3 regions of the Pseudomonas sp. SDO52101_S400 genome follow, and region 1 is predicted to be linked to each of the others. Evidence: riboswitches for the same ligand, from Rfam matches in the RefSeq annotation. Region 1 holds a riboswitch; each other region holds the start of a gene.

Region 1 (3,350 bases):
GCGCGATACAGCGACGACTCGCTGAAGTGATCGCTGCCCAGCACCCGTCCGACCAGAATCAGCGCCGTACGCCGGAAACCTTTGGCGGCCACCTTCGCGGCGATATCGTCCAGCGTCCCCACTACCCAGTCCTGATCCGGCCACGTCGCCCGGTGAATCACCGCGATCGGGCAATCTGCGCCGTAATGCGGCAGCAGTTCGGCGAGGATCTTCTCCAGATGATTGACCCCCAGATGAATCGCCATGGTCGCCCCGTGTTGCGCCAGGCTGCCCAGTTCCTCCCCGGCGGGCATTGCGGTCTTGTCCGCGTATCGCGTCAGGATCACGCTTTGCGAGATGTCCGGCAGCGTGAGCTCGGCGCCCAATAGAGCAGCGCAGGCAGCGGTGGCGGTGACGCCGGGGATGATCTCGAACGGGATGTCCAGCTCGCGCAGATAACGGATCTGCTCGCCGATGGCGCCATACAGGCTCGGATCGCCCGAATGCACGCGCGCTACATCCTGGCCCTTGGCGTGGGCGGTCTTGATCAGGTCGATGATTTGTTCCAGATGCAGTTCGGCGCTGTTGGCCACGGTTTCGGCGCAATGACCTTCCAGTACCGCCGCCGGTACCAGCGAGCCTGCATAGATGATCACCGGGCAGCTGCGAATCAGTCGCTGGCCTTTTACAGTGATCAGTTCCGGGTCGCCGGGGCCGGCGCCGATGAAGTAGACGGTCATCGTTGAGTCCTGTGAAAAACAAGGGCAGGTCGGTGCTTCACAAGCTCTTCAGATGAAGAACGCTCATGATCGAAAGCGGGAATTATCGGGATTTTACGCCGCGCCGGCCAATGCCAGTGTTGCCTGAGCGTACTTTTGCCGGGAAATCAGCAGTTTTGCCGGGGCCTGAATCAACTGTTCGGCGAGCGCCAGTGCGGCACTTTCCGCCACGCCGTAGCAGCCGGTGCGTTCGAAGGCGATTTGCGAATGGTGGCTGAGTCGTTGCTGGTAACTGGCCAGTTCTTCACTACTGAAGTACAGCAAGGGCAGCGCCAGTTGTGCCGCCAGTTCTTGCAGGCCGGGTTCGTCGCGTTTGAGGTCGATACTGGCCAGGGCCTTGACGGTTTCCAGTTCAATGCGATGAGCCTGCAGGGCCTGGTCGAGCAGCGCGCGCAGCGTACTGGCCGGGCAGCCGCGCTGGCAGCCCAGGCCGACCACGAAGGTCGGCGCTGCGCTGTCATCGGTCATGCGTGGTATTGACCATCGCTTTTGCGGCGGAACAACCAGGCGCTGATCAGGCCCAGGGCCAGCCAGAACGCTACGTTGGTCAGCTGCGAAGCGATTTTGAACTGAGCTTCCAGTGCTTCCGGAGCGAGCATCGAGTGCACTTCCGGTTGCGGGGCGCCAATCACGTGCGGCACAGCGAGGATCGCCACGCCGAGGATCTTCAGCAGCCAGTTGCCACCGAACGCGATCAACGCCAGGCCGACAGCGGTCGAAGCGGCGGTGCCGATCCACCACATCTGCCGCGACGCCAGGTCCGCGGCGGCGGTGCCCGGCAGTTCAGGCGGCAAGCCCAGTGTCGGCGCGAGGACGAAAGTCGCATAACCGGCCAGCCCCCAGAGCAGGCCTTGCGAGGTCTTGGTCGGTGCACGCAGGGTGTAGAGGCCGGCCAGCATCAAGGCGAAACCCACGGCAACCACCAGATTGCCGCCGGTGGTGGACACCACGCGCTGCCAGCCGTTTTCCGGCTCCCAGGCTTCGGCATCGTGGGTGTGGGCGGCGGTGCCGGCGGCGTGCTCGTGGACTTCGGCGACTGGCTCGGCTTTCTCGAAGGTTTCAGCCTGAAGAATCAGCGGCGAAACCCAGAAGCTTTGCAGCAAGGTCAGGAACAGGGCGGCCAGAAGGCCGGTGAAACCTGCGGTCTGCGCTATACGCTTGATCATGTCGTCAGGTCTCAGTGGCACGGGAACGCGGCGCTGTGGCGGGTATCGTGCGCGGCGTTGTGAACCGCTTCGATGTGCGAGAAACCGGCGAAATAGACCAGGCTTGCACCCAGGATCGATGCGAAGATCGCAGCGGTCAGACGTTGGCTCAGGGTGGTGGTGCTGGAGATTTTGTCCGTGTTGCTGCCGGTGCTGCTGATGATCGACATGGCGCTTCCCTCTGGAGTGTCAGCGGGTGAATGGAGCGCATGAAAACCCCTGCGGGTCGGGCGCGCAGAGGTTAGAACAGCGCCCGCCCACCGCGGGTTTGTTATGTTCAGTGACGCAAGGTGCGCACTGTGTGTTGCGGGCCGGTCTCCGGGCTCACGAGGGGTGGCTGTCTGCCGACCTGCAAGCGTCACCTTCCCATGCCGGGGCACAGTGGATCTGACGCTTCGCTCGCTTACCGTTGCGGGGGCAGCACCGGACTGACATGGCTTTAGAGTAAAGCACATGATTCACCGGTTTCCCGTTTCACCCTGTGAAGGGCACCCGTAACAAGTTGTGTAGGAGACCATGAGGGGGGGATTTGAGTCAATTGGGATTGGGGGCAGATCCGTTGCTGCGGTTATGGCTGCTTAGGGTTCCGCCCTTACGGCGGGTCACTTTTTCCAAACGCCGAAAAAGTAACCAAAAAGGCTTTACCCTGACGTACGGCCCTCGCTGTGGCTCGGGTTCCTTCGCTCCGGGATTGATCCGGGGGCATCGCCTACGGTTTGCTTCGCTGCACCTCCTCTCGATGCATGCGGCTGCGCCGCACGGTCGCTGCGCTCCCACCCCCGGATCAATCCCTCCACTCAGCCTGCCGACGGGCCTTGAGATCAAAAGCTTTACTCGAGCTAACGCTCATCGTGTTGAGTGGGGAGGAGCGGGGCGTGTTCGGCTTTGGTTTTGTGGTGGGTTTACCCCTCACCCCCAGCCCTCTCCCCAAGGAGAGGGAGCCGATTGGTGTGCTTTTCAAAGCCTGAGTTCAACACGGTATCGCACGTCGGCGTATCTCTCCCAAACAACTCGGTCAGTCCCCTCTCCCTCTGGGAGAGGGCTAGGGTGAGGGGCTCTTGATGGGGCTTTTGATTTTTTGCTCCTTCGGCAGGCCGAGCGGAGGTGTCCATCAGGGGGTAGGCGCGCAGCGCCGTGCGGCGAAGCCGCATACATCGAGAGGAGGTGCAGCGAAGCAAACCGTAGGCGATGCCCCCTGATGGACACCGTAGCGAGGGAACACTGAGCCTCAGCGAAGTGCCGTACGCCGGGGCAAAAGCCTTTTGCTTACTTTTCGGCGTTTGGAAAAGTGAGTCGCTGTAAGAGCGAAACCGCCAGCGGCAGCACCCGAAGCAACGGATATGCTCTCGTTCCCAAACTCCACGAACCATTGACCCATCCCCACACC
Region 2 (13,506 bases), on a different contig from region 1:
GACAGGTCGAGCCAGTCCTCTTCCGCGATGCCGTATTCGAGCGCCGCCCTGCGCAACCGGCCACCGTGCTCAAGCATAGAATTCAGCCCCCACGCAGAGAATCAGCAGCCATAACCATACCCCGCGCTGGACCAATTGCCAGCCGCGATCAATGGAATCTGCATCCGCCGGCACGCCCTCGCCCAACTGCGGACGCTCGTGCAGCTCGCCGTGGTAAATCGCCGGCCCGCCCAGCTCGACGCCCAAGGCACCTGCGCCAGCCGCCATCACCGGGCCTGCATTCGGGCTGTCCCATTTTGGCGCCTGGGTGCGCCAGCATTTCAGCGCCAGTCGGGTCTTGCCCAGCAGCGCGTAGGTCAACGCCACCAGCCGCGCAGGAATGTAGTTGAGGACGTCGTCGATCTTCGCCGCCGCCCAGCCGAAACGCTCGAAACGCTCATTGCGATAGCCCCACATCGCGTCGAGCGTGTTGCTCAGGCGATAGAGCACCACACCCGGCGCACCGGCCACAACAAACCAGAACAGCGCGGCGAACACTGCATCGCTGCCGTTCTCCAGCACCGATTCAGTGGCGGCGCGGGCGACAGCGGTGCTGTCCAGCTCACTGGTCTGGCGGCTGACCAGATAACCCACGCGCTTGCGCGCCTCTTCCAGATCATCACTGCGCAGGGCCTTGGCCACCGGCTCGACGTGCTCGCCGAGGCTGCGCATGCCGAGGGCGCAATACAGCGCAAGAATCTCGACGATCCAGCCCACATACGGCGCCCAGGACAATGCCGTGGCGAGCAGGGTCAGCGGCAGCACTGCAATCACCCACGCGGTGACGCCATGGCTGCGCCAGCCGCGCCCACCGCTATTGAATCGTTGCTCGATGCGCCCGGCGAAATTACCGAACGCCACCAGCGGATGCCAGCGTTTCGGTTCACCCAGCAGCGCATCCAGCGCAACCGCGGCGACACTCAACAACGCCACACTCATTGACTCACTCCCCAGAAATTTTCATACAGCAGCTCATTGAGCGGACGCGCCTGCGCCCACCCTTCGAGTACCAGCATCGGCGCCGGATAGAATTCCTTGACCGGCCCCAGACAAAGAACCGCCAGCGGCTTGGCCCCGGCCGGCAGTTTCAGCAGATCGGCCAGCGCCTGCGGTTCGAAGAGCGACACCCAGCCCATGCCCAGGCCTTCGGCGCGCGCGGCCAGCCACAGGTTCTGGATCGCGCAGGACAATGAGGCCATGTCCATTTCCGGCAGCGTGCGGCGACCGAAAATATGTCGCTCGCGATCATCCATCAAAGCGGCGACCAGCACTTCGGCGCAGTCGTTGATGCCTTCGACCTTAAGCTTCATGAACTCGTCGCTGCGCTCGCCGAGGGCTTCGGCGGTGCGTACGCGTTCTTCTTCAACAAGGTTCTGGATCTGGCCACGCAAGGCGCGATCGCTGATGCGGATGAAGCGCCATGGCTGCATCAGGCCGACGCTCGGTGCCTGATGTGCGGCTTCAAGCAATCGGCGAAGCAATTCAGGCTCGACCGTGCCGCCGCTGAAGTGGCGCATGTCGCGACGTTCGGCGATAGCGCGATAGACCGCTTCGCGCTCGGTTTCAGTGAATGCGTTGTCGGTCATGGCACCAACAGTGCGGCAATCGCCGACGGATTCGACGGAAAATAAAAGTGCACGTATGAGGCAGTCATCCGCCCTTGCCGATACACCGCTTCCGCACCGCGCCCGCCATTGGGGCTGTGGCCACGGGCAATCGGCGTCAGTTCGGTGGTGGTCAGGGAATGGTGATAAGTGTGGCCGCGCAGCAAGCCTTCCGGCAGTTCGACCGATTGCAGAGCCAGCGCAGCCAGACGCTTTTGCATCACCGCATCACCCTTGAGCAAACCGACCAGTTCGGCGCGAGTGCCTTCGACATCGGTCAGCGAGTCGAGCAGATACAACATGCCGCCACATTCGGCGAGCAGCGGTTTGCCGGCGGCGTGATGCGCGCGAATCGCTTTGAGCATGTCTGCGTTCTGCGACAAGGCAACGTGGTGCAATTCCGGATAACCGCCGGGCAGGTAAACGCTGTCGGCGTCGGGCAATTGCGTGTCGCGGATCGGCGAGAAGAAACGCAACTCCGCGCCCATCGCCCGCAACAGGTCGAGACTGGCGCCATAGGTGAAAGCGAAGGCTTCGTCACGGGCGACGGCAATTCGTACGCCTTCGAGCAGTCTTTCGGTCTTGACGATTTCAGGCGCGGCGAATTCGACGGCCGGTGGCAGCGCTACCTCGCAGGTGCTGGCCAGCGCTTCGGCGGCGGCGTCGAGACGCAGGTCGAGATCATTCAGTTCGCTGGCCTGCACCAGGCCGAGATGACGGCTTGGCAGTTCGATCCCGGTTTCCCGGGACAACGCGCCGTACCAGCGCAGGCCTTCGGTAAGACTGCCTTCCAGCAACTGCGCATGGCGCACGGTGCCGACGCGGTTGGCCAGCACGCCGGCGAACGGCAGGTCCGGCTGATAGCGCGCCAGGCCCAGCGCCAAGGCGCCGAATGTCTGGGCCATGGCCGTGCCGTCGATCACGCCAAGCACCGGCACGCCGAAATGCCGCGCCAGATCGGCACTTGATGGCGTGCCGTCGAACAAGCCCATCACACCTTCTATCAGGATCAGATCCGCTTCGGCGGCGGCTTCCCACAGCAATCGACGACTTTCCTGCTCGCCGACCATCCACATGTCCAGTTGATAGACCGGCGCACCGCTGGCGCGCTCGAGGATCATCGGGTCGAGAAAGTCCGGGCCGCACTTGAAAACGCGGACCTTGCGCCCCTGATTGCGGTGCAGACGGGCCAGTGCGGCAGTAACGGTGGTCTTGCCCTGACCAGAGGCCGGCGCGGCGATCAGTACCGCCGGGCAGTGACGTGGTTGATTCAAAGTTCGACGCCTTTCTGCGCTTTGATACCAGCCTGGAAGGCGTGCTTGATCATGCCCATTTCGGTGACGGTGTCGCCCATCTCGATCATTTCCGGCTTCGCGGCGCGACCGGTGACGATCACGTGCTGCATTGGCGGACGGGCCTGCAGATCGCTGAGTACCTGATCCAGATCCAAGTAACCGTGCTTGAGCGCAATGTTCAGCTCATCGAGCACCACCAGGCCGATCGTCGGGTCACGCAACAGTTCGCGGGAGACTTCCCATGCAGCCTCGGCGGCGGCGATGTCGCGCTGGCGATCCTGGGTTTCCCAAGTGAAGCCCTCGCCCATCACATGAAAACGTACCTGCTCGGGGAAACGGCGGAAGAACAGTTCCTCCCCGGTGCTGTTGCGACCCTTGATGAACTGCACCACGCCGCACTGCATGCCGTGCCCCATCGCGCGGGCGAGCATGCCGAACGCCGAGCTGCTTTTGCCTTTGCCATTGCCGGTCAACACCAGCACCAGGCCGCATTCGTCTGGCGAATTGGCGATGCGCTCGTCGATCACGGCTTTTTTGCGCTGCATGCGCGCCAGGTGGCGCTCGTCGCGCTCGGGGGAATCAGTCATGGGGGAGCTCTCCGTTGAGGCTGGATAACGGCGGGCAGGCACAAGAATAGACGGCAACAAGCCTGGCATCGCCCACCGTGATGCCGCTGGATGGATCAGGCCGGTCTCCGGGCTCATGAGCGGCCCAGGCCTGGCTGCGCGCCTTCCCGCTTTGCAGCAGTGGCATCGAACGCAGCTTTTACTCATTTACCGTTGCGGGGGCAGCGCCGGGATCGTGATGGCTCTTCGCGTGAAGACCATCCTCACCGGCTTCCCTGTTTCACTCTGTCGACAGCGGTCACAGAGCACCTGAAACAAGCCGCGAAGGTTAGAGGGTTGGGGGTGGAGCGTCAAATGAAGAGGCCCCCTGAAAGCGAATAACTGCCGTCGATCAATTATCTGACGCCAATCTTGTGCCACACTGTCAGCAGTGATATCAAAGAGCCATGCTTTTTGAATGCAGAGAGCACATCACAATAACAAGGGAGAGCACCATGCAAGGCACGATCATCAGCAATCCGCGGCTGGAATTCCTGCGCCCGGTGCTGGAACGCTGGTTTGACTGTATCGACCGTTACAACGCCGTGCGCGGCGACAACGACACGCCTTACTGGCACGACGAAAAAGCCAACCTCGGCCTTCTGTCAGCCGCCGCATGGATGGCCGAACTGGTCACCCTGCGCGATACCGCCACACGCAAGCAGAACGAGGAAGGCGAGCGCAATGCACGTGCCGACCTGTTCCTGGCCGGCCCCGAAGATCGCGCTTATATTCAGGCGACGCAGCGCTGGCCGCGCGTCAACAGCCTGAATCTGACCCAGGCCCTGGCCGATATCACCAGCGACGCCAAGCGCATCAGCTACGCCAGCGATCTCAAACTCGGCTGCCTGTTCGTCGCACCACAAAAAGCCCAGCACAGCGCCAGCCCGGAAGAACTGCAGGACATGGTCGACGACCTGCAAAAGGAACACACCTGCGCCGTGGCCTGGTACTTCCCTTACGCCTACCGCAAATTGCGCAGCGAAGCCGGCAACTACCATCCCGGTATTGCCGTGTTGTTCAAGGAGGCGCGCGGCTGAGCGGTTGAACCATCGGGCTCGCGCACTTCTCTATGATTAGGAATGCATTCATAGGGAAGATCAGTAATGCGCAAGCCCCACCTCGTTTTCGTCATCGCACTCGCCGGAGGGCTCACCGCCTGTGGTGAATCCTCCAGCCTGCAAGTCTCGGACGGCACCGGCCCGTCCCCCAAACTGCCCGAACCAAACAAGACCCTGATTCCGACGGTGAACATCGCCCCGGCGATCGGCTGGCCGGCCGGCGCGAAACCGACGCCAGCGGCAGGTACTCAAGTGGCGGCGTTTGCCGAAAATCTCGATCACCCACGCTGGCTCTACGTGCTGCCCAACGGCGATGTGCTGGTGGCGGAAACCAATGCCCCGCCAAAACCGGACGACGGCAAGGGCATACGCGGCTGGGTGATGAAAAAAGTCATGGGGCGCGCCGGCGCCGGGGTTCCCAGCCCGAACCGCATTACCCTGTTGCGCGATACCGATCACGACGGCGTGGCGGAAACCCGCACGGTGTTTCTGCAAAATCTGAATTCTCCGTTCGGCATGACCCTGGTCGGCAACGATCTGTACGTCGCCGACACCGACCGCTTGCTGCGCTTCCACTACGAACCCGGCGCAACCGAGATCAAAAGCCAGCCGATCAAGGTCGTGGATCTGCCGGGTGGCCCGCTCAACCATCACTGGACCAAGAACGTCATTGCCAGCAAGGACGGCAGCAAGCTGTACGTCACAGTCGGCTCTAACAGCAACGTCGGCGAAAACGGCCTGGATCAGGAAGAAGGTCGCGCGGAAATCTGGGAAGTGGACCGCGCCACCGGCAATCACCGGATCTTCGCCTCCGGCATTCGCAATCCCAACGGTCTGGCCTGGGAACCCAAAAGCGGCGCGCTGTGGACAGCGGTGAACGAGCGGGACGAGATCGGCAGCGACCTGGTGCCGGACTACATCACCTCGGTCAAGGACGGCGGCTTCTATGGCTGGCCATTCAGCTATTACGGCCAGCACATCGATGTGCGCGTAGAACCACAGCGGCCAGAGATGGTGGCCAAGGCCATCGCTCCCGACTACGCGGTCGGCCCGCACACCGCTTCACTGGGCCTGACCTTCGCCGAGGGCAACACACTGCCGGCGCAATTCAAGGAAGGCGCATTCATCGGCCAGCACGGCTCGTGGAACCGCAAGCCGCACAGTGGCTACAAGGTGATCTTCGTCCCGTTTGACGCCGGCAAACCGAGCGGAACGCCAGTCGATGTGCTGACCGGTTTCCTCGACAAGGACGAGAACGCTTTGGGTCGCCCGGTCGGCGTGGTGATCGACCAGCAAGGCGGGCTGCTGGTGGCAGATGATGTGGGGAACAAGGTGTGGCGAGTGTCAGCCGCCAAGTAGCCCGGCCCTGAAACAAAAAAACCTGTGGGAGCCAATGTGCTCCCACAGGTTTTTTATTGCTTCGAATGACTAGGGGTTATGCGCCAGATGCTCCGGCTGCAGCACACGCTTGGCACTCAGGTAGGCCTTCTGCCAATACGCTTTCGACAGGCTGTCCAGCTTCACCGTGCCACCGGTGGCCGGGGCGTGAACGAAGCGCCCTTCCCCGACGTAAATCCCCGCATGGCTGACCTGAGAGCCGCCATTGGTAGCGAAGAAGATCAGGTCGCCGGTCTGCAGCCCTTCCTTGCCGACATTCGGTGCCTGCATGACGATCAACTCGCGCGTGGAGCGCGGCAGGGTGATGCCAGCAGCATCGCGGTAGACGAAGCCGATCAGGCCACTGCAATCGAAGCCCGAATCCGGCGTGTTGCCACCCCAGCGATAAGGCGTGCCCACAAGCCCGAGTGCGCGGAACAGCACGTCTTCGGCGGCAGGAGAAAAGGCCTGGGAGGATCCGAACACAATCGGCGCGCGAACCACTGGGGCTGGCGGCGGAGTGCGACTGGCGCAAGCGCTGAGCAGCGCTGCGAAGAACATCAAGGTGAGGCGGGCCGACATCGTCATAAGCAGAACATCCTGATCTGGCTGCGGCTTTTACTGCCGATTCGACAGAAAACAAAACCGCCTGCGTTGGGACGCAGGCGGTTTGCCATCAATATAGATGAGGATTCTAGCGGCTACGCGGCAAACTTCAAGTAAGACTTTAACTTCACCTTGTAAAGTTTAAGTCTATTACCCCTGAAGGACCGCTTGTCGCCACGAGCGTGGCGACAAAGACGTGATTACTTGCGAGCGGTAACCACGGTTGGAGCGTTCGCCAAAGCGCGTTTGGCTTCGATGAAGGTCTTGCTCCAGTAGCTGTCACCCAGGCTGTCGATGCGGACACCGCCACTGCGACGACTGCTGGAGTGGATGAACTGGTTGTCGCCCAGATAGATCCCGGCGTGGCTTACACGACCGCGACGACCATTGGTGGCGAAGAACAGCAGATCGCCCGGCTCGAGGTTGCTGCGCGATACCAGCGGAGCATCCACGTTGATCATTTCGCGGGTAGAGCGTGGCAGGTTCATGCCGGCTTCTTCGCGGAACAGGTAGCCGATGAAACCGCTGCAATCGAACCCGGCTTCAGAGGTACCGCCGAAACGGTAACGGGTACCGATCAGGGACATGCCGCGTTCAAGAATACTGTCTGCCAGAACCGGAAGCTGGTAAGGCTTCTTGCCGTTGAAGGCGGCCAGTTCCTTTTCGGTGTCCAGCTCTTCCTGATAAATAACGGAAGACTGGGCGGTGGCAGAATTTTTAGCCTGTTGCTGCTCTTGATTAACAGGTGAATGAGCAGCGCAACCGAACAACAGGGTGACGAGTGCGAGAGGCACGAGGGGTGCGAAGCGCTTTAGCATGGGCACGACCGTGGCTGATAGTTGTAAAGAAGCCGAGACTATGCCCGCTATCAGCCTCATTTGCAAATTCAATCGATCTTTTTGTGACTTCTCGGTTTCTCGTTTACATCTAAGCGCTTAAGCCTATTTGAATCGAGACGCAGCCTGTGCAGTGCACAGGAAAGCGGATTTTCTGGCGCCTGAAATATGCCAAAACCCGCTGAAAGCCCCGGTTTTACCAGCCCAGGGTTTCCTTCAGGAAGGGAATGGTCAGCTTGCGTTGAGCCTGCAAAGAGGCCTGATCGAGTTGCTCTAGCAGGTCAAAAAGCGCGCTCATGCTGCGGGTCCCGCGAGTCAAAATAAAATGCCCGACTTCATCGGTCAGATGCAGACCGCGACGGGATGCGCGCAATTGCAAGGCACGCAATTTGTCTTCATCGGAAAGAGGACGCATCTGGAAAATCAGCGCCAGGGTCAGGCGTGATTTCAAGTCAGCCAGTTTTACCGGCAGTTCACGCGGTGATGTAGAGGCAGCGATCAGCAACCGGCGACCGCTGTCGCGCAGACGGTTGAACAGGTGAAACATCGCCTCTTCCCAGTCAGGCTTGCCGGCGATTACCTGCAAGTCATCCAGGCAGACCAGTTCGTACTGTTCAAGATTGTCGAGAATTTCGATGCCGCGATCCATCAACTCGGCCAACGGCAAGTACACCGCCGGCTCGCCCATCTGTTCGAAACGCAGGCAAGCAGCCTGCAACAGATGCGTACGCCCTACCCCGTGCTTGCCCCACAGATAAATGAGGCTTTCGGTCCAGCCGGCGTCGGCTTCGCATAGACGCTCGACATAGCCGAGTGCAGCGGCATTTGCGCCTGGGTAGTAGTTGATGAAGGTGGCGTCGTCACGCAGACGCACACCTAGGGGCAGCTGAATCGGTTTCATGCTGACTGAACAGTTCCCAAGGAACCGTTAGTGGCCTCTGTGTAAAGTGTGCGAAGTTTATACCCGTGAAGCGGAGCGCACAATGCGACAGACCCCAAGCAAAATCAAAGGTTTGCGTTAACACGCTGGTTTTATGACAGTTTCTTTGGCGCACGGGTGCCAGCATTGCCTGCATGAGACGGGCCAACCCGGCAATCCACCGGGCGCCCCTTCACCGCCTTACAGCTTCGGATCATCCACTCCGCTATACATATCGGAGTCCTTGTACAAGTCATGGACGTGGCGCACCAACACCATGATCACCGCCGCCACCGGTAACGCCAGCAGCACACCCGTGAAGCCGAACAGCTCGCCGCCCGCCAGGATCGCAAAGATCACCGCCACCGGATGCAGGCCGATTCGATCACCGACCAGCAATGGGGTCAGCACCATGCCTTCCAGCGCCTGACCGACCATGAACACCGCCACGATCCCGATCATCGGATACAGATCACCACCGAACTGGAACAGCCCGGCAATCAACGCCGCACCGATCCCGATCACAAACCCCATATATGGCACGATGGCCGCCAGACCGGCGATCAGGCCGATCAACAGGCCCAGTTCCAGGCCGACAATCATCAGGCCCGCCGCATAGATCACGCCCAACGCCAGCATCACCAGCAACTGGCCGCGCACGAAAGCGCCAAGCACCTCGTGACACTCGCCAGCCAGAGCCACCACACGCTCTTCGCGGTCACGCGGCAACAGGCTGCGGATCTTGGCCATCATCACGTCCCAGTCGCGCAGCAAGTAGAAACTCACCACCGGGATCAGCACCAGATTCGCCAACCAGCCGATCAGCGCCAGACTTGAGGCCGTGGCCTGACTCAGCACCACACCGACGATGTCGGTGGTCTGGCCCATGTGTTCGGTGATCGCCGCCTTGACCTTGTCGAATTTCCAGAAGCCCTCCGACAGCCCCAGCTTCGACTGCGCCCATGGCAGCGCCGTGTGCTGCAGCCAGTCGAGCATCTGCGGTGCCAGCTCATACAGGCGCAGTAACTGCTTGGCGAGCATCGGCACCAGCACCAGCAACAGCGTGGTGACGATCAGGGTGAACAAGGCGAACACCGCAATCACGCCCCAGGTGCGGGACAAGCCAAGCCGCTCAAGACGATCCACCAAAGGGTCGAACAGATAAGCGAGCAACAGCGCCACCAGAAACGGCGTGAGGATCGGATGCAGCAACCAGACAAACGCGCAAAGCAGGAGCACCCCACCGAGCCAGAACCAACGCCGCGTATCGGCCATGTAACACTCCATTGCTTCTATATATGAAAGAAAAACCTACCAGCGAAACCGCAACGACGGCGCCGCAGGTGCCGGTGCCGGCGCAACGACAGGCGCACCGCCCGGCACTGCGGGTTGCGGAGCCACCGGAGCCGGCGCCTCAGCCGGCATTTCCTGCAACTTCGCCAGCGACAACTGTGCCCGCAGTTGGTCGGCACTGCCGTTCACCCGATACACAATGCGATCGGCATCGACACTCTGCAGCCGCACACCAAATGGCTCAAGCATCCGCAACAACGTCGCGTAATGCTCCAGATTCATGCCTTGCACTTCCAGAGTCTGCTGACCCGAAGCGCCAGGCTTGGCGACAAAACGAGGCGCCAGACGCTCGGCGACCGCCAGCATCACAGCATCGGCGACGGCGGCTTGATCAGCCCCTTGCACGCTGCCGGCTTCCTTTTGATCGCCCAGCCACAAATGCCATTTGGCTTGCCACTGACCGCCTTCTTCGCGTGCATGCACGGCGAGCAAGGCGTCAGCGCTGTAACGCTCAGAAGCTGCATGCAACGGCGCGGGATCGGTGCCTTCGAGCGTTGGCGCGGTCGCGACCAGTTGCTCGCTCAGATCCGCCAGCGGCAGGCGCAACGGCAACCCTCGGTGCTGGGCGGCACGCCGCAATGGCGCGGCACTGGCCTGACCGTCGCCCACCAGGCTCGAACCTTCGGCGGAGTCGTTCAGCCACCAGCTCAGGATCGACGGCCGGCTCGCGCCCCACAGCGCCAGCCCGGCGCGGCGCAATGCCTGCTCGGTGGTGGCCGGGTCGAAATCGACCTTCAACACTTCAGGCGGCCCGGCATCGAAGCCAAACTGACTGATGATCTGCTGCGGATCCTTGCGAATCGGCGCCAGCCCGGGGTTCTGTGGCGCCTTCGGGTCACCGGTGAGACGCAACACCAGCGTGTCGAGCGCGGACTGGGTGGCGCGATCACGCTCCTCCGGCGACTGGCCGTTGACCGGTTCGCGCACCTGATAAAGCCCTTTGACGTTTTCGGCCTGGCTCGCCAGGCTGACCAGAGACAAGCAGCCCACAAACAGCAATTTAAACAAACGCATGGAGAATTCCCGTCGACAAGAGCGGCTGGAACAGGCCGCGTGAAACGGATTGAGCAAGCCTGTGACCACTGGCCGTTGCAAAACATTCACACGCTGGCGATAAGTTTTTGCACAGCCCTAACGATAGACGGTTCCTTATACAGGCACCCGTGATGTCACCCACAGCTTCATTTGCAAAAAATTTCGGCCGATATGCCCCTGCCCGTCGGCGTGAGGATGGCCGCTGCCCCTCAAGCCTGATAAAATCGCGCGCCTTCGCAGACCGGCAACAGCCGGGCACCCCGAACTTCGCGTGAGGCAATCGCCCCTGTCGGATTCGGCGTTCCCGCTGGACTCGGTCGTTACCCCTGAATCCCCTCCCCTAAAGGCCTGGATCATGAGCAAGCAACCCTCCCTGAGCTACAAGGACGCCGGTGTAGACATCGACGCCGGTGAAGCATTGGTCGAACGCATCAAGAGCGTCGCCAAGCGCACTGCGCGCCCGGAAGTCATGGGCGGACTGGGCGGTTTCGGCGCCCTCTGCGAAATCCCGGCCGGCTACAAGCAGCCAGTACTGGTTTCCGGCACTGACGGCGTTGGCACCAAGCTGCGTCTGGCGCTGAACCTGAACAAGCACGACAGCATCGGCCAGGATCTGGTCGCCATGTGCGTCAACGACCTGGTGGTGTGCGGCGCCGAGCCGCTGTTCTTCCTCGACTACTACGCCACCGGCAAGCTGAACGTCGACGTTGCCGCCACTGTCGTCACCGGTATCGGTGCCGGCTGCGAACTGGCCGGTTGCTCCCTGGTCGGCGGCGAAACCGCTGAAATGCCTGGCATGTACGAAGGCGAAGACTACGACCTGGCCGGCTTCTGCGTCGGCGTCGTGGAAAAAGCGGAAATCATCGACGGCTCGAAAGTGGCCACCGGTGACGCCCTGATCGCCCTGCCATCGTCCGGCCCACACTCCAACGGCTACTCGCTGATCCGCAAGATCATCGAAGTGTCCGGCGCCGACATTGAAACCGTTCAGCTCGACGGCAAGCCGCTGACCGAACTGCTGATGGCCCCGACCCGCATCTACGTGAAGCCGCTGCTCAAGCTGATCAAGGACACCGGCGCCGTCAAGGCCATGGCCCACATCACCGGCGGCGGCCTGCTGGACAACATCCCGCGCGTTCTGCCAAAAGGCGCTCAAGCCGTGGTTGACGTGGCCAGCTGGACTCGCCCGGCGGTCTTCGACTGGCTGCAAGAGAAAGGCAACGTTGACGAAACCGAGATGCACCGCGTGCTGAACTGCGGCGTGGGCATGGTGATCTGCGTGGCTCAGGAGCACGTTGAAGTTGCCCTGAACACCCTGCGTGACGCTGGCGAACAGCCTTGGGTCATCGGCCAGATCGCTGCCGCTGCCGAAGGCGCTGCACAGGTCGAGCTGAAAAACCTCAAGGCTCACTAATGCCTAATACCTGTGATGTCGTGGTGCTGTTGTCCGGCACCGGCAGTAACTTGCAGGCTCTGATCGACAGCACGCGGACTGGCGACAGCCCGGTCCGCATCGCTGCGGTGATTTCCAACCGCGCCGACGCCTACGGCCTGCAACGCGCCAGCGACGCGGGTATAGCCACCCGCTCGCTGGATCACAAGGGATTCGAGGGCCGCGAGGCCTTCGATGCCGCCCTGATCGAACTGATCGACGCCTTCAAGCCCAAACTCGTGGTACTGGCCGGTTTCATGCGCATTCTCAGTGCTGACTTCGTCCGTCATTACCAGGGTCGCCTGCTCAACATCCACCCGTCGCTGCTACCCAAATACAAAGGGTTACACACTCATCAGCGCGCGCTGGAGGCCGGCGACGCCGAACACGGCTGCTCCGTGCACTTCGTCACCGAGGAACTCGATGGCGGACCACTGGTCGTACAGGCAGTAATACCGGTAGAGTTGCACGATTCGCCGCAGAGTCTGGCGCAACGGGTTCACGTTCAGGAACACCTGATCTACCCGATGGCCGTACGCTGGTTTGCCGAAGGACGGCTGACCCTCGGCGAGCAAGGTGCTTTACTGGATGGCCAGTTACTCGGGGCCAGCGGTCACTTGATTCGAAACTAGGAGATTTTATGCGTCGCGCCCTGCTCTTCGCTTGCGCTCTGCTCGCCCTGCCTTTCGCCCAGGCGGCAGACCTTCAACCGTTCTCCGCCAGCTACACAGCCGACTGGAAACAGTTGCCCATGAGCGGCACTGCCGAACGCAGTCTGACCAAGGAAGCCAACGGCGTCTGGAAGCTCACCTTCAAGGCTTCGATGATGATCGCCAGCCTGTCCGAGGAAAGCACCCTGACCCTGGACAAGGACACCCTGCTCCCGCAGTCCTACCACTTCGAACGTGGCGGTCTGGGCAAAGCGAAAAAGGCTGATCTGGACTTCGACTGGACCACCAAAATGGTCACCGGCACCGATCGCGGCGACGCGGTGAAAGTCCCGCTGAACCGTGGCATGGTCGACAAGTCCACTTACCAGCTTGCACTTCAGCATGACGTTGCCTCCGGCAAGAAGACCATGAGCTATCAAGTGGTCGACGGTGGCGATGTCGATACCTATGACTTCCGCGTCCTGGGTACCGAGAAAGTCGAAACCAAGGCTGGCAAGATCGACGCCATCAAGGTCGAGCGCGTGCGCGACCCGACGCAAAGCAAACGCACCACCGTGATGTGGTTCGCCAAGGACTGGGACTACCTGCTGGTCCGCCTGCAACAGGTCGAAACCGACGGCAAGGAGTACAACATCATGCTCCTGGACGGCACGGTCAACGGCAAGACTGTCAA
Region 3 (13,506 bases), on a different contig from region 1:
CAAGAAACGATTGAGTGATTACCCAGGCGTGATCGTGTCCTCGATCATCCTTCGCCCGAACGGCGACCTGATTCCAAAAACCTTGCGCGAGAATGGTGTGAAGATCCCGCCGCACGCCTGGAGCGTCGGCGATTTTCGCGATTTGAATCAGTACATGAACGATGTCATTTCAAAAAAACAGCACTAAGCCGGGCAACAGTCCCGTTCAGCGTTCGTCGGCCTTTTTGTCGGTGCCTTTTATGTTCTCAATCAGGTCAACGACGTAGTCCTGATTGAAGCCCGCCACGAATGACCAGAACAGCAACTTGGCGTAGGCCGCGTACCCCTCCGCATGCTGGCAAAAAATGTCGTTGAAGATTTGCTTCAAACATTTCGGATCGTCGTCCGGAACGATCACCGGAAACAGATCGCCCCTGATAACGCCGGAAAGGAACAGCAGATACAACAGCCCCGCCAGTATCCCGCCGATGAATGAAGGCAGTATCAAAGCGAACCATGACTTGGCGAGGTTTTCGATTTCCGGATCGGTCAGTATCGACAGTCGTCGGTGAAACCCTACGTAGCCCCCGATATTCCCGGCGATACAAACGATAAAGGGCACTTTGTAGTCGGGCAGACTGTAAGTGACGGCAATCGCCAGCAACAAGAGGGCTATGAAAATCCAGAAGATTCGCTTCCAGATGATGTTGAGGTCGTCCTGACGATTCATGATCAGCTCCCTGATCCTGGTCATGTGTTGATCTTCATGACGATAGACGAATCCTGTCGCACGCATGAAAGATCAAACCGAAAAATGCCTCGAAGGTTGGCTTCTGAAGCAACACGCACCCTCGCGGCATATCGGATGCCACCGCTCAGCCCAACCGCATCGACACTTCAATATCATCGGCAAACGGCACGCTGATGTAGCCGTTCTGCGGCGAGCGCACATGAGCCAGGTATTCCGGGCAGTAATCGGTGTTGTCGGCAATCACCAGCGCCCCGGGCCGCAGGTGTTTTTCAACCAGGTTCAACACGTCGCCATACAACGCCTTGGCGCCATCCAAAAGGAGCAGATCAATAGTTTCCGGAAGATCGCTCGCCAGGGTCACCAGCGCATCGCCTTCGCGAATTTCAATCAGATCACTGACGCCTCCTTCAACGAAGTGAAGGCGTGCCAGTTCGACTTTCGACGGTTCGAATTCGCTGCCGATCAGCACGCCACCGCCGTTGTCCCGCAGGGCCGCTGCCAGGTGCAGGGTCGACAATCCGAACGAAGTACCGAACTCGACAATGGCTTTGGCCTGGGTGCTACGGGCCAGCATGTACAGCAGTTTGCCGGTGTCGCGGGAGACGGGCAGCCACAGGTCCTTGAGCATTCCGTAGAGTTCGCGGTACTCGGTTTTGCTGTGCATCAGGCGTTCGCGTTCTTCGTTGGAGACGGCGCTCAGGATCGGACTAGTGGCGGCGCTGGCCTGGGTGTAAAGGCGTTCGATCAGGGTGGCCAGGGGTTCGGTGGTCAAGGTTGTCATGGTGGTTTTCCGTCAGTTGAGGGCTAAAATGCGAATGATTCGTCGCGTTTAAATGATGCGAGCGAATGGCCCGATCCGCTATTCGCATTCCCTCTTCATGCCTGAGCCGACCATGACCGACCGCCAGACTGCCCGTATTTCCTCACGCAAACAGCCACAGCAGGCACGCTCCGCCGAGCTGGTTTCGGCGATTCTTGAGGCGGCTATTCAGGTTTTGGCCAATGAAGGCGCGGCTCGATTCACCACGGCGCGGGTCGCGGAAAAGGCTGGCGTGAGCGTTGGCTCGCTGTATCAGTACTTCCCGAACAAGGCTGCGATTCTGTTTCGGTTGCAGAGTGATGAGTGGTTGCAGACCACCGAGATGCTGCAGCGGATTCTGCAAAATCGCGAGGCACCGCCACTGGATCGCTTGCGCACGCTGGTGCATGCGTTTATCCGATCGGAATGTGAAGAGGCGCAAATGCGCGGCGCATTGAGCGATGCGGCGCCGCTCTATCGTGATGCGCCCGAGGCCCATGAGGTGCGGGCGGCGGGAAAGCGGACCTTCGAGGCGTTCATGGTTGAATTGCTGCCCGAGGCGAGCGAATCCACTCGCACACTGGCCTGCGATCTGATCCTGGCCACGCTCAGTTCGGTGGGGAAGGATTTTTCATTAAGCCCGCGTACTGACGACGAAATCACAGCACGGGCGGAGGCGATGGCAGACATGTTTCGTGCTTACGTCGTTTCGCTGGATGCCAGGTAAAGCTGTCGGTATGCCGTCACCAGTTGCCCTTGATTGAACGCCAGATTGCGGCCGCTGGGGTTCGGCAGAATCCACACTGCGGCGCCCCCAAACGTGGTGTCCTGCAGCCCCCATTCAATCGACTTTTTCCCGGACAACCCGGCATACGCAGCCTTGCCGAGAAACGCCACGAAGCGCGGCGAATACCGGGTGATCTTGCGTTCGAAACCCACAGTCGCAGCAGTGAATTCGTCCGCTGACAATTGATCGGCCCGAGCCGTCGCCCGCTCGACCACAGCGGTCAGCCCGCAGTGAAACTGCAGGATCGAGCGATCGTTTTCCGGCCTCACCTCGTGGGGGGTGAACCCGGCCAGGTGCAATGTGCGCCAGAAACGATTGCTTCGTCCGGCGAAGTGATGCCCCTGCTCCGCCGCCAGCAAGCCGGGGTTTATCCCGCAGAACACCACAGCCAGGCCTTCGCTCAGGATGTCTTCCAATCCCATATGAACCTCTCAGCCACAGATGACGCTGACGGCGTTGCGTGCCTGAGCGGTCAGCTCCTCGCGGGACTTACCGGCCCGGGCGCGGATCGAGATGCTGTGCAGCAGCGAAGACGCGAGCATGGCCAGTGCAGCTAGATCGGTATCCGGTTTCAGTTCGCCGGTATCGAGCGCCTTCTGCAAGCGGGCTTCCAGATCCGCGTCGAGCTGGCTGAGTCGCAGGGACAACACCTTGCGGATCTCCGGGTCTTCGACCGCTTCGGTGGTTGCCGTGCCGATCGCAAAACAGCCACGGGGCTGGCCATCGCCGGAAAAGTAGATCGCCAGTTGCCCTTCGTAAAAGCCGGTCAGCGCCTGCTCCAGGGTCAGGTTGCCGTCGTTCAAGGCGGCCTGCATCGCGGCATGGGCGGTTTCCCAATATTGGTCGAGCGCCTTGATGTAGAGCGCGTGTTTATCGCCGAACGCGGCGTACAGGCTTGGGCGATTCATGCCGGCAGCGGTGGCGATGCTGTCCAGCGAAGCAGCCGAGTAACCGGTGTTCCAGAACACGCCGAGCGCTTGTTGCAGCGCGGTTTGCGGGTCGTAGGCACGTGGGCGGCCACGGCCTTTTCCTTCTGTCGGTTTATTTTGTGCCATCTCGTATAAATTCCTTGCGGGAAAGTTTGGTCGCTCATATTCTTACACCATCGCACAAAATTAAGGAACCAGAAATTCCTTGATCGGCAGGTTTGTTGTAACAGCGCTCGTACCGGGGCTGGCGACGACGAAACAGCGGCAGCGGAGCCACCCTCCAACACCGCGCACGGACTTGATGATGCACAGCCTTTAACGACGCCCGGGCCGCTGACGAATTCGCACAGGGACCCAGCCCTTTGGAGTACCGATCATGACTCAGCCATTCGATCTCGCCGCCGCACAAATCAGTGCCCACCCGGCTGACGCACCCGCAAAAAAACCGCTCAAGCAGAAGTTGCGACCGCTGCTGTTGGGTGGCATCCCCGCCCTCTTCGCCGTCATTGGCTACGGCCAATACCTTGCCAACGAGCCCTTCGTTTCCACCGATAATGCTTATGCGCGCGTGGCCAAGGCCTCGATCAACGCACGGGTTTCCGGGCAAGTGGTCGAGATCGCCGTCGACGACAACCAACCGGTGCAAAAAGGCCAGGTGCTGTTTCGCATCGACCCCAAGCCTTTGCAGATCGCTGTCGACCGCGCCGAAGCCCAGCTCGGCAATGCTCGGCTGCGCATCGACGGCCTCAAGGCCAGCTACCACCAGCAACAGGCCGAACTGCAATCGGCCAAGGCTTCGGCGGATTTCGATCAGAAAGAGTTCGCCCGCAAGAAAACCCTGGTCGCCACCGAGTTCGTATCACGGGCGGTTTACGAACGCGCCGAAACCGACCTTAAAGTCTCGCGCCAACACATCGCGTCCATCGAACAACAGATCGCCAGCACCGTCGTCGCGTTGAATGGCAATCCGGACATCGCCGTCGACAGTCACCCGACCGTGCGTGAAGCCAAGGCCCAACTCGATGAAGCGCAGCTGTATCTGTCCTACGCGACCGTCACCGCGCCGGATGATGGCATCGTCGCCAAGGTCGATGATTTGCAGGTGGGCAACTACGTCAACAACGGTGCGCCGGCGTTCGCGTTGATTTCCGATCGTGAAATCTGGGTCGAGGCCAACTTCCGCGAGACGCAACTGACGCACATGCGCCCCGGTCAGCCCGCGACCATCACCCTCGATACCTACCCGGATCGTCAGTTCAAGGCGCACGTCATCAGCATGAGCCCCGGCGCCGGTGCCGACTTCGCCCTGCTGCCGCCGGAGAACGCCACCGGCAACTGGGTGAAGGTGGTGCAGCGGGTGCCGGTCCGTCTGGAGCTGGACGAGGCCGACCCTGCCCTGCCGCTGTTTTCCGGCACCAGCGCCACGGTCAAGGTCGATACCGGGCACCGCGCGCCATGGTGGCATCCGCTCAAATCGTTGTTGGCCGCAGGTAACTCGTGATGAACACCTCGACAGCAGATGCACGGGCGCTGAGGTTTGTCGCCCTGCTCGCCACTTACATGCAGTCAGCCAACCTGCCGTTGCCGAATGCTGCGCTGCGCCTGATCCAGGGCAGCCTGTCGATGACTGACGATCAGGCCGGGTGGGTTTTCACGTCCTATCTGGCAGCGAGCGCGATCACCCTGCCGGTTGCGCAATGGCTGGCCGGGCGCTTCGGTTTGAAGCGGGTTTACCAGATTGCCCTTGCCGCGTTCGCCCTCGGGCTGTGGCTCGCAACCCTGGCCGGCACGCCGCTGGAGTTAATCGGCGCCCGCATCCTGCAAGGCCTGGCCAGTGGCGTGATTGCGCCGTTGTCGATGGCCATTGCACTGGAGACGTTGCCCGCCGAACGCCGTCCCGCGTTCGGCCCGAAATGGACGGCGCTGGTGCTGTTCGGCATTGTCAGCGGCCCGAGCATTGGCGGGTTGATCTGCGAGTATTTCGACTGGCGCCCGATGTTCTACCTCAGCCTGCCGCTGACAGCGTACATCTTCCTGGTGGTGACGTTGTTGCTCGCCGAGAAGAAAGCAGATCCGCGTCCGGCATTCGATTTCTTCGGCTTCGGCACTTTCACCCTCGGCATGATCGCCCTGCAAATGCTGCTTGATCGGGGCGAACGGCTGGACTGGTTCGATTCGCCGGAAATCTGGATCGAGGCGTTGGCCTGCGCTCTCGGCTTGTACCTGTTCATCGTCCATGCGCTCACCCGCAAGACGCATTTCCTCAGCAAAGGCTTGTTCGGTGATCGCAACTTCATGCTCTCGACAGTAATGTTTTTCGCCCTCGGTTTCGTGCTGCTGTCGACCATGGCACTGACCTCGCCAATGCTCGACGAGATCCTCGGCTATCCGCCGGACACCACCGGATTGCTGACCGTCCCGCGTGGCATCGGACTGGTGGGCGCGTTCCTGCTGATGGGCCGTGCGCCAGCGTGGATCGACGCCCGGCTGTTCGTCGCCACGGGCATCGCACTGGTGGTGTACGCCAACTGGCTGATGCTCGGTTATTCGCCACTGATGGACTGGACGCCCGTAGCCGTCACCGGGTTCATCCAGGGCGTCGGCCTCGGCATCTTGATGCCGGCGCTCAGCAAAACGGCGTTCAGCACCCTCGACCCGAAACTGCGCCCGGAAGCCACCGGTTTCTTCAACCTGATGCGGGTCTACGGCAGCACCCTCGGCGTCGCAGTGGTGCAGATTTTTTTCTTCAACAACACCCAGGCAATGCATTCGGCGCTGGCCAGCCACCTGACGCCCTATCGCGGCTTGATGCCGACTTCGTTGCCGACACTTGAAGGGCTCAACCATCTGGTGACCCATCAAGCGGCGTTCATCGCGGTGATGGGCCAATTCAAGATTCTGATGCTGGCGATGCTCGTGGTGAGCCCGCTGGTGGTGTTCCTGCGCAAGCCGGTTGCGGCCAACTGATTAACGTGGAGTCTGAACCATGAAAGTTTCTATGCGCTTCACCCCGCTGGCGATGATGGTGATGTTGTCCGCCTGCACCGTCGGCCCCGATTTCCAACGGCCTGACGCGAGTCAATCGCAGCACTACGACCAAGCCGCCGAACAACATTTCGACATGGGCAAGCGTGTCAACGGTGATTGGTGGTCGGCATTCCGCTCGCCGAAACTCGATCAGGTCGTACGTCGTGCCATCGACGGCAACCTGGGGCTGGCCGCCGCCGATGCGACCATTCGCCAGGCGGCATCTTCTGTCGCAGCGGCGGAAGGTGCGTTGTATCCGCAGGTGGATTTCGGCGCCTCGGCCGGTCGTCAACGCACCCACAACGGGCCGGAACCCACCGTTTCGAACTTCTACGCCATCGGGCCACGGGTCGCTTTTGATCTGGACGCATTCGGCGGCAACAAGCGTCGGGTCGAAGAACAGCAGGCGCTGACCGATCTGCAAAAGCATCGCTACGAAGCCGCGTACCTGACCCTGACCGGCGACGTCGCCAGCCAGGCGTTGCTGCTGGCCTCGGCCAACGCGCAGATTCAGGCCGTGCAAACGCTGTTGGCCAACGATACGAAAAACCTCGATCTGGTGCGCAAGGCCCAAGCGAGCGGCACCACCACGCGGATCGACGTGTCGCTGGCCGAAACCCGGCTCGCACAGGATCGCACGCTGTTGCCGCCCCTCGCCCAGCAGCGCGATGCGGCGCGGCACGCGTTGTCGATCCTGGCCGGCAAAGGCCCGGCAGACTGGATTGCGCCGGACTTCACCCTCGATGAGTTCGCCTTGCCGTCGAACATCCCGGTCAGCCTGCCGTCGGAAATGGCCCGCACCCGGCCGGACATCCTGCAAGCCGAATCCGAACTGCACATCGCTAGCGCGGCGGTGGGTGTGGCGACCGCCAATCTGTATCCCCGCGTTGAGTTGTCCGCCTCTTTGGCGCAAGCCGCGTCAGGCAATGGCGGCGCCGCACTCTGGGGATTCGCCGCCGGGCTGACTGCGCCGATCTTCAATGGCGGCACGCTCAAGGCTGAACGTCAGGGCGCGGTCGAGGGCTACAAAGCATCACTCGCCCGCTATCAGCAGACGGTGATTCAGTCCTTCGGCCAGGTCGCGGACACCTTGCAGGCGCTCAATCACGGCGCCGAACAAAACCTCGCTCAGGACGACGCCTTGCGCGCCGCCGACACCAGCCTGCGCCTGAACCAACAGGCTTACGCCCAGGGCGAAAACAGTCTGCTGCAAGTACTGGAAGCCGAACGTGCCTACCAGCAGGCGCTGCTCGGACAGATCCAGGTGAAGACCGCGCGTTATCTCGACTCGGTGCGCCTGTTCGTGGCGCTGGGCGGCAACTCGGTGGGTGTCTTCGATCAGAAAGTCGCGATGCGCGAAACCTCAAAACCTCTTTAAGGCCAAGCCGGAGAACGACATGACTTACGAAGCCTTTCACGATGAACTTCGCGACACCCGTTTGCCGCTGAACAACGGCGCCGGCTCGATGCCGGCGGTGGGGTTCGGCACGCTGTTTCGCGATTTGAGTACCACCACCGAAGCGGTCAAATGTGCGCTGGAAACCGGTTTTCGCCACTTCGATTGCGCCGAGCGCTATCGCAACGAAACGCAGATCGGCGTGGCGTTCCAACAGACCTTCGCCGCTGGCCGGATCCGCCGTGAAGACGTGTTCATCACCACCAAACTGTGGAACACCAATCACCGTCCCGAGCGAGTGAAACCGGCGTTCGAAGCCAGTTGCCAGCGGCTGCAGGTCGACTACATCGATTGCTACCTGATCCACACGCCGTTCGCCTTTCAGCCCGGCGACGATCAGGATCCGCGAGACGTGTTCGGGCACGTGATCTACGACGGCGAAACCCGTCTGATCGACACCTGGCGCGCCCTCGAAAGCCTGGTGGATGAAGGCCGTTGCAAGTCCATCGGACTTTCCGACATAACCCTCGATGCCCTGAAGGAAATCGTCGCCGCCGCGCGAATCAAACCGGCGGTGGTGCAAATCGAATCCCACCCGTACCTGCCCGAATGGGAGATGCTGGAATTCTGCAAGGCACACGGCATTATCCTGCTCGCGTTCGCCCCGCTGGGGCATGGCATGGAGCCGAATGTGCTTGAAGACTCGGTGCTTACCGGGATTGCCCGGCATGTACACAAAACCCCGGCGCAAGTGGCGCTGGCCTGGGCGGTGCAACGCGGCGCCGCGTTCCTGACGACCTCGGCGAACCCGAGCCGGATTCAGGAAAACTTCGACATCGCGCCCCTGCCACATCGGGCGATGCACGAGATCAAGGAAGAGATCACGACGCGGATTCGATTCAACTCGGTGGTGGAGACTGGCGTGCCCGGTTTCATCCCCCGTCGCTCGGTCTGAGATTTGTGCTGTGACATCGATCGGAGCCCTCACCCCCCGCCCTCTCCCGGGGGGAGAGGGAGCCTGATCTTCGTGGATTCAAATCCTGAGTTCTGCTCGATATTTCAGGTCGGTGTAACTCATGAAAACAACTCGGTCAGTCCCCTCTCCCACTGGGAGAGGGTTAGGGTGAGGGCAGTTTTTGAAGTGGAATACCATTGACCAGCCACCACAAACCCCACGCCCTATAATCCACCCCATTTCCCCAAGGCGAAAACCCGATGGACGTTTTCCAGACCATGCGTTTCTTCATCGCTGTCGCCCAAAGCGGCAGTTTTACCGCCGCTGCCGAGTTGCTGGACACCAACACCACCAACGTCTCCAAAGCCGTCTCCGCCCTCGAAGCGCGCCTGCATACGCGACTGATCAATCGCACGACCCGCCGCCTGGCCCTGACCGAAGCCGGCGTGCGCTACCTGGAACGCTGCGAAAAGATCCTCGATGACGTGCGCGAAGCCGACGAAGAAGCCGGCACCGCCCAGACCCTGCCCGTCGGGCGATTGAAGATCCACACCATGTCGGCCATCGGCAACCACTACGTGATCGACGCCATCGCCCGCTATCGCGAGATCCACCCCACGGTGATGTTCGACCTGAGCCTGACCAACCGCGTCCCTGACCTGCTCGAAGAAGGCTTCGACATGTCCATCGTGCTGGCCCGCGACCTGCCGGATTCCGGCTTCGTTGCGCAACGCCTTGGCATCACCTACAGCATCCTCTGCGCCTCGCCTGCCTACGTGGCAAAACGCGGACTGCCCAAAACGCCCGACGAACTCTGCGAACATGAGTGCCTGCGCATCGTCAACACGGTGATGCCGGTGGAGAACTGGACATTCGAAGGGCCCGACGGCATGGAAACCGTCACCATTCCTCTGTCGCCGTTTCACATCAACACCGCCGACGGCATGACCATCGCGATCAGGAAAGGCATGGGAATAGGCATTCAGCCGATCGCATCGGCCGTCGATGGCCTGCGGGCGGGAACGTTGGTGCGGGTGTTGCCGGAGTACCGGCTGGAGGAGTTGAACCTGTTCGCGATCTATCCGTCGCGCAAGTTCGTCGATGCGAAGATCAAGACCTGGGTGGAATTCTTGAAGCAGTCGATTCCAGAGTTGCTGGCATCGGATGAAGAAATCGTCGGAGGAAGATAAACCCGAGTGCAGCAGATATGGAGTGTCGACCCTCCATCACCTGCACCGGACTCAACCGTTGGAACAACCAGTGCCCATCACTTGATACTGCAGAACGTGCTGCTCGCCGTAGGAATCTTCGTAGGTCATCTGAACCGGCGATGGCGCACACTCATTGGCCGGCTCGGTGATGGAGATGACGTGTGCGATGTCCAGTTGGGTCGCGGAACCGTAGGTCTCGACCGGGGTGTTATTGGCCTCGGCAGTGTCCGCATAGGCGTGTGCGCCAAAACTGCCAAGCATTAAAACCAGCGCGATTTTCTTGAAGTTCATGATGTTCACCGTCTCGTTAAGGACCGTGTTTGTTCACGGGTTGGAGACGATGTTAAGGGGTGAGACAGTGGTGAAAAATCGGCAGGTTGGACAAACACTGTTGCTGGAATTTGTAGGAATGTGTGGTGCGTGCTTCGTTACATAAAGGTGTTTTAAACGTGAATGTTTAAAACACCAACGAACTCTCCCTTCAGGCTACACCGCCTTGAGTAAATGCCTACAAATACGCCAGAAAGGGCCGGCTTGTAGGCCAACTCCTTAGGCCTTATCTTCTCCCCGTCACTGCTCATCGGCAAAATGCAGAGGGCATTCAAGATCGATGGCTAGCCCTTGATCAAAACGCAGAGGCCGCGGCAGCGCCCCAGAAAAGAGCTCTACAGAGTTTTCTTCTACGACTGCCCTCCGCTGGACACCAAGCAACACAACCCCATTACTAAAAAACTCGTGGACTTCTCAAAATCCAGAGGCGGGCGGAGAAGTCCGCGGTGGGACGGCGTCGCGGGTTATCTGGCATGAACAGGGACCGGGATTACTTGAACACCGGCACAGCCTGATGATTCACATATCGGGGCTGATCTCAGTCTTGCACCTGTGTCGCTGGGGTACACCACCGCATTCATTCGATCACCGACGAAGTTGACGCAAGGTCATCCGAATGTTCAGATGCCGCCCTGTTTCAGGTGTCCCATGCCGCCGTGCATGGGGTGAAACGGGAAACCGGTACGTTCTTTTCGAACAAGTCCGGTGCTGCCCCCGCAACGGTAGGCGCGTGATGCTTTCGACACACCACTGTGGCCAGACGGCCATGGGAAGGTGAAGGCGTCCATACGCGCGAGCCCGGAGACCGGCCTGAAATGCTGTTTGGCAAAATCCTGCGGTGGGCGGGCATGGGCCGGTGTCGGCGTGTGCGCGATGCCTTCTCCTGCATGCTCTTCTGCGAAGATCCTTTCGAGAAGACAATGATTCGACCTTTCAACTCCCCGGCTCCCTCCCTGTTGTTCGGCTGTCTGTTCAGCCCCCTGCTGATGGCGGATGACGCGCCGCTCGAACTCACTCAGCAAATCGTTTCCGCGCCATCCGTGGAGTCCACGACCGTGGCCGACATGGCGCAGTTCGGCAGCAAGGTCGAGATTGTCACTCGCGAGCAGATCGAACGCGCCGGCCCCAGCGCCGATGTCAGCCGCGTCATGCAGATGTTCATTCCCGGCCTGTACGTCGCGCCGAAAAACGGCCCGTTCGACTACGGCACCTATTCCCTGCTGGGCGGGCGCAACGATGACACGCTGATCCTGCTCGACGGCGTGCGCCTGAACAATCGCCTGTATGGCGGCCTGTACCTGGACACCCTGCCGGCCAACGCCATCGAACGCATCGAAGTGCTCAAGGGCGGGCAGAGCCTGCTGTTCGGCACGCAGGCCGTGTCCGGCGTGATCAACATCGTCACCCGCAGCCCGCAGAGTCGCAAAGCCTCTGGCGAGGTGAACTTGGGCGTGGATACGTTCGGTGGCACCACCGAGGATGCGCGGGTCGAGAACATTTTCACCAACGGTTTCGGCGACCTGGGCCTGCTGGCGTACGTCAGTCATAACGTCTCGGACGGCTATCAGCCGTTTCGCAATCGCGACATCAGGAACAGCAGCGAAAAGAATCGCGCCTACGAAGTCACCACCTTCGGCGCCAAGGCCATTCAGTCCTTTGGCGATGACGCACGCCTGGAACTGTTCTACCAATACGCCGACGCCAACCTCGACTTCGCCCGCCCGGTGGACAACCACAAGACGACTAACGACCGCATCCAGCAGATTGCCACGGCGACCTTCGAACAGACCCTCAACGAGCGCCTGAGCTACTTCGTCAAAGGCCACATCAACGACTGGGACACCCGCTACACCCGCATCAACAACACATCCGATGGCGGCACAAAAACCATCAACCACAATGACTACTGGGGCTTTACCGACTGGGGGGTGCAGACCGAAGGCAAGGCTGAATTGCCTGGCGGCCACGTGCTGGTGTTCGGTACGGACAACCAGTGGTTCAAGGGTCAGGACGATGTGCTGATCATCGATAACGACAAGGCCGAAGCCCACGCGCTCTACACCCAGTTGCGCCCACGTATCGACGCCCTGCCCGACTGGCACCCGAGCATCGGCATTCGTCACGAAGCCATGAGCGGCGGCGACAGCGCCACGGTCGGCATGCTCACTTCGCTGTATGACCTCAATGAACACTGGGCACTGCGCGGCCAGTACGGCACGGCCTACAAACTGCCGAACGCCGAGCAACTGTTCGTCAACGAACCGGGCGATGAACTGGGCAACCGCAATTTGAAACCGGAGAAAAGTCGCAACGCCGAACTCGGCCTCGACTACAAGGGCATGCTGCTTGACCGCGACTTCAGCGCCAGTGTCACCTTGTTCAAACGCAAGATCGACGACTTGATCACCCTCGACGACATCCAGTGGGTAAACGGCCAGGGACAGATCCAGATGCGCGGTTTCGAGGCGGACGCGAAACTGGCGCTCAACGAGCAATGGAGCCTGCAAGCGGACATGACCCGCAACCTCACCGAATCGCGCGCCGGAGTGACGCTGAACGATGTGCCGAGCTTCTTCGCCCGCTCGCGCATCGGTTACGAGTCGGTTGACCGGATGTGGGGCGCGGGTGGTGCGATCCGCTATATCCGCGACGTGATCAGTTCGAAACAGGTCGAGTACGGTCACTACTCGGTGGTGGACGCCGACGCTTATCGCTACCTGGACGGCGCCCATCAGCACCGGTTGAGCCTGCTGCTGGAAAACCTGTTCGACCGCGATTACGTCACCAGCCGTTCGAACAACGTCGACAACCTCGGGCGGCCATTCACCTCCGAAGTCCGCTACACGTACCGTTTCTGATGGCTGAAATCAAAACCATCGACTGCGTCGACACGCACCCGGACTGGTCGCATGTTCCCGCTCATGCCCGCCACGTGTTCCTCTGCACCGGCCCGCGCTGCGCTCAGCGCGGCGCCTTGCAGATATGGAAAACCCTGCGTCGGCACTTGCTGGCGCATGACCGCATCGAGACACCGGGCGGGGTTTTGCTGACGCGTACGCATTGCCAGTTTCCGTGCAATCTCGGGCCGGTCATGACGGTGTATCCGGAGACCTGCTGGTATGGCGTACGCAGCCACGCTGATGCGCAGCGATTGGTCGAGGTGCATCTGGTCGGTGGCGAAGTGGTCGAAGATCTGCTGATCAAGGAGCGTCCATGAGAAGGCTGTTTTTGCTTGCGGTCGCCCTGCTTTGCGCTTCTCCGGCTCTGGCAGATGACTACCGCAATTGTGGCGAGACCTGGCACCTGCCGGCATCGCCACCGTTGCGGATTGTCGCCCTCAAT

What was found. Region 1 has a riboswitch for cobalamin ahead of ACW9HX_RS10265 (CbtB domain-containing protein). Riboswitches for the same ligand answer to the same signal wherever they lie in the genome.
Region 2: it holds a riboswitch for cobalamin, as region 1 does, so the genes downstream of both, cobO (cob(I)yrinic acid a,c-diamide adenosyltransferase) here and ACW9HX_RS10265 (CbtB domain-containing protein) in region 1, are expected to answer to the same signal.
Region 3: it holds a riboswitch for cobalamin, as region 1 does, so the genes downstream of both, ACW9HX_RS11175 (TonB-dependent receptor plug domain-containing protein) here and ACW9HX_RS10265 (CbtB domain-containing protein) in region 1, are expected to answer to the same signal.

What each region holds. Positions count from the first base shown of each region.
Region 1 is NZ_JBSVWF010000016.1:68-3,417, forward strand. It holds gene cobM (precorrin-4 C(11)-methyltransferase) at 1-719, opposite strand, end outside; gene ACW9HX_RS10255 (cobalamin biosynthesis protein) at 813-1,226, opposite strand; gene ACW9HX_RS10260 (CbtA family protein) at 1,223-1,924, opposite strand; gene ACW9HX_RS10265 (CbtB domain-containing protein) at 1,936-2,133, opposite strand; cobalamin riboswitch at 2,256-2,474, opposite strand.
Region 2 is NZ_JBSVWF010000030.1:2,438-15,943, forward strand. It holds gene cobD (threonine-phosphate decarboxylase CobD) at 1-77, opposite strand, end outside; gene cbiB (adenosylcobinamide-phosphate synthase CbiB) at 70-978, opposite strand; gene bluB (5,6-dimethylbenzimidazole synthase) at 975-1,625, opposite strand; gene ACW9HX_RS16285 (cobyrinate a,c-diamide synthase) at 1,622-2,917, opposite strand; gene cobO (cob(I)yrinic acid a,c-diamide adenosyltransferase) at 2,914-3,525, opposite strand; cobalamin riboswitch at 3,607-3,832, opposite strand; gene ACW9HX_RS16295 (hypothetical protein) at 3,999-4,583, shown strand; gene ACW9HX_RS16300 (PQQ-dependent sugar dehydrogenase) at 4,650-5,963, shown strand; gene ACW9HX_RS16305 (C40 family peptidase) at 6,033-6,569, opposite strand; gene ACW9HX_RS16310 (C40 family peptidase) at 6,788-7,405, opposite strand; gene hda (DnaA regulatory inactivator Hda) at 7,620-8,324, opposite strand; gene ACW9HX_RS16320 (AI-2E family transporter) at 8,544-9,617, opposite strand; gene ACW9HX_RS16325 (DUF2066 domain-containing protein) at 9,654-10,709, opposite strand; gene purM (phosphoribosylformylglycinamidine cyclo-ligase) at 11,086-12,144, shown strand; gene purN (phosphoribosylglycinamide formyltransferase) at 12,144-12,794, shown strand; gene ACW9HX_RS16340 (DUF3108 domain-containing protein) at 12,803-13,506, shown strand, end outside.
Region 3 is NZ_JBSVWF010000017.1:59,863-73,368, forward strand. It holds gene ACW9HX_RS11115 (c-type cytochrome) at 1-187, shown strand, start outside; gene ACW9HX_RS11120 (hypothetical protein) at 206-709, opposite strand; gene ACW9HX_RS11125 (O-methyltransferase) at 855-1,511, opposite strand; gene ACW9HX_RS11130 (TetR family transcriptional regulator) at 1,624-2,256, shown strand; gene mug (G/U mismatch-specific DNA glycosylase) at 2,229-2,738, opposite strand; gene ACW9HX_RS11140 (TetR/AcrR family transcriptional regulator) at 2,748-3,371, opposite strand; gene ACW9HX_RS11145 (HlyD family secretion protein) at 3,622-4,746, shown strand; gene ACW9HX_RS11150 (DHA2 family efflux MFS transporter permease subunit) at 4,746-6,212, shown strand; gene ACW9HX_RS11155 (efflux transporter outer membrane subunit) at 6,232-7,650, shown strand; gene ACW9HX_RS11160 (aldo/keto reductase) at 7,670-8,623, shown strand; gene ACW9HX_RS11165 (LysR family transcriptional regulator) at 8,884-9,813, shown strand; gene ACW9HX_RS11170 (DUF2790 domain-containing protein) at 9,865-10,125, opposite strand; cobalamin riboswitch at 10,787-10,992, shown strand; gene ACW9HX_RS11175 (TonB-dependent receptor plug domain-containing protein) at 11,085-13,022, shown strand; gene ACW9HX_RS11180 ((2Fe-2S) ferredoxin domain-containing protein) at 13,022-13,381, shown strand; gene ACW9HX_RS11185 (ABC transporter substrate-binding protein) at 13,378-13,506, shown strand, end outside.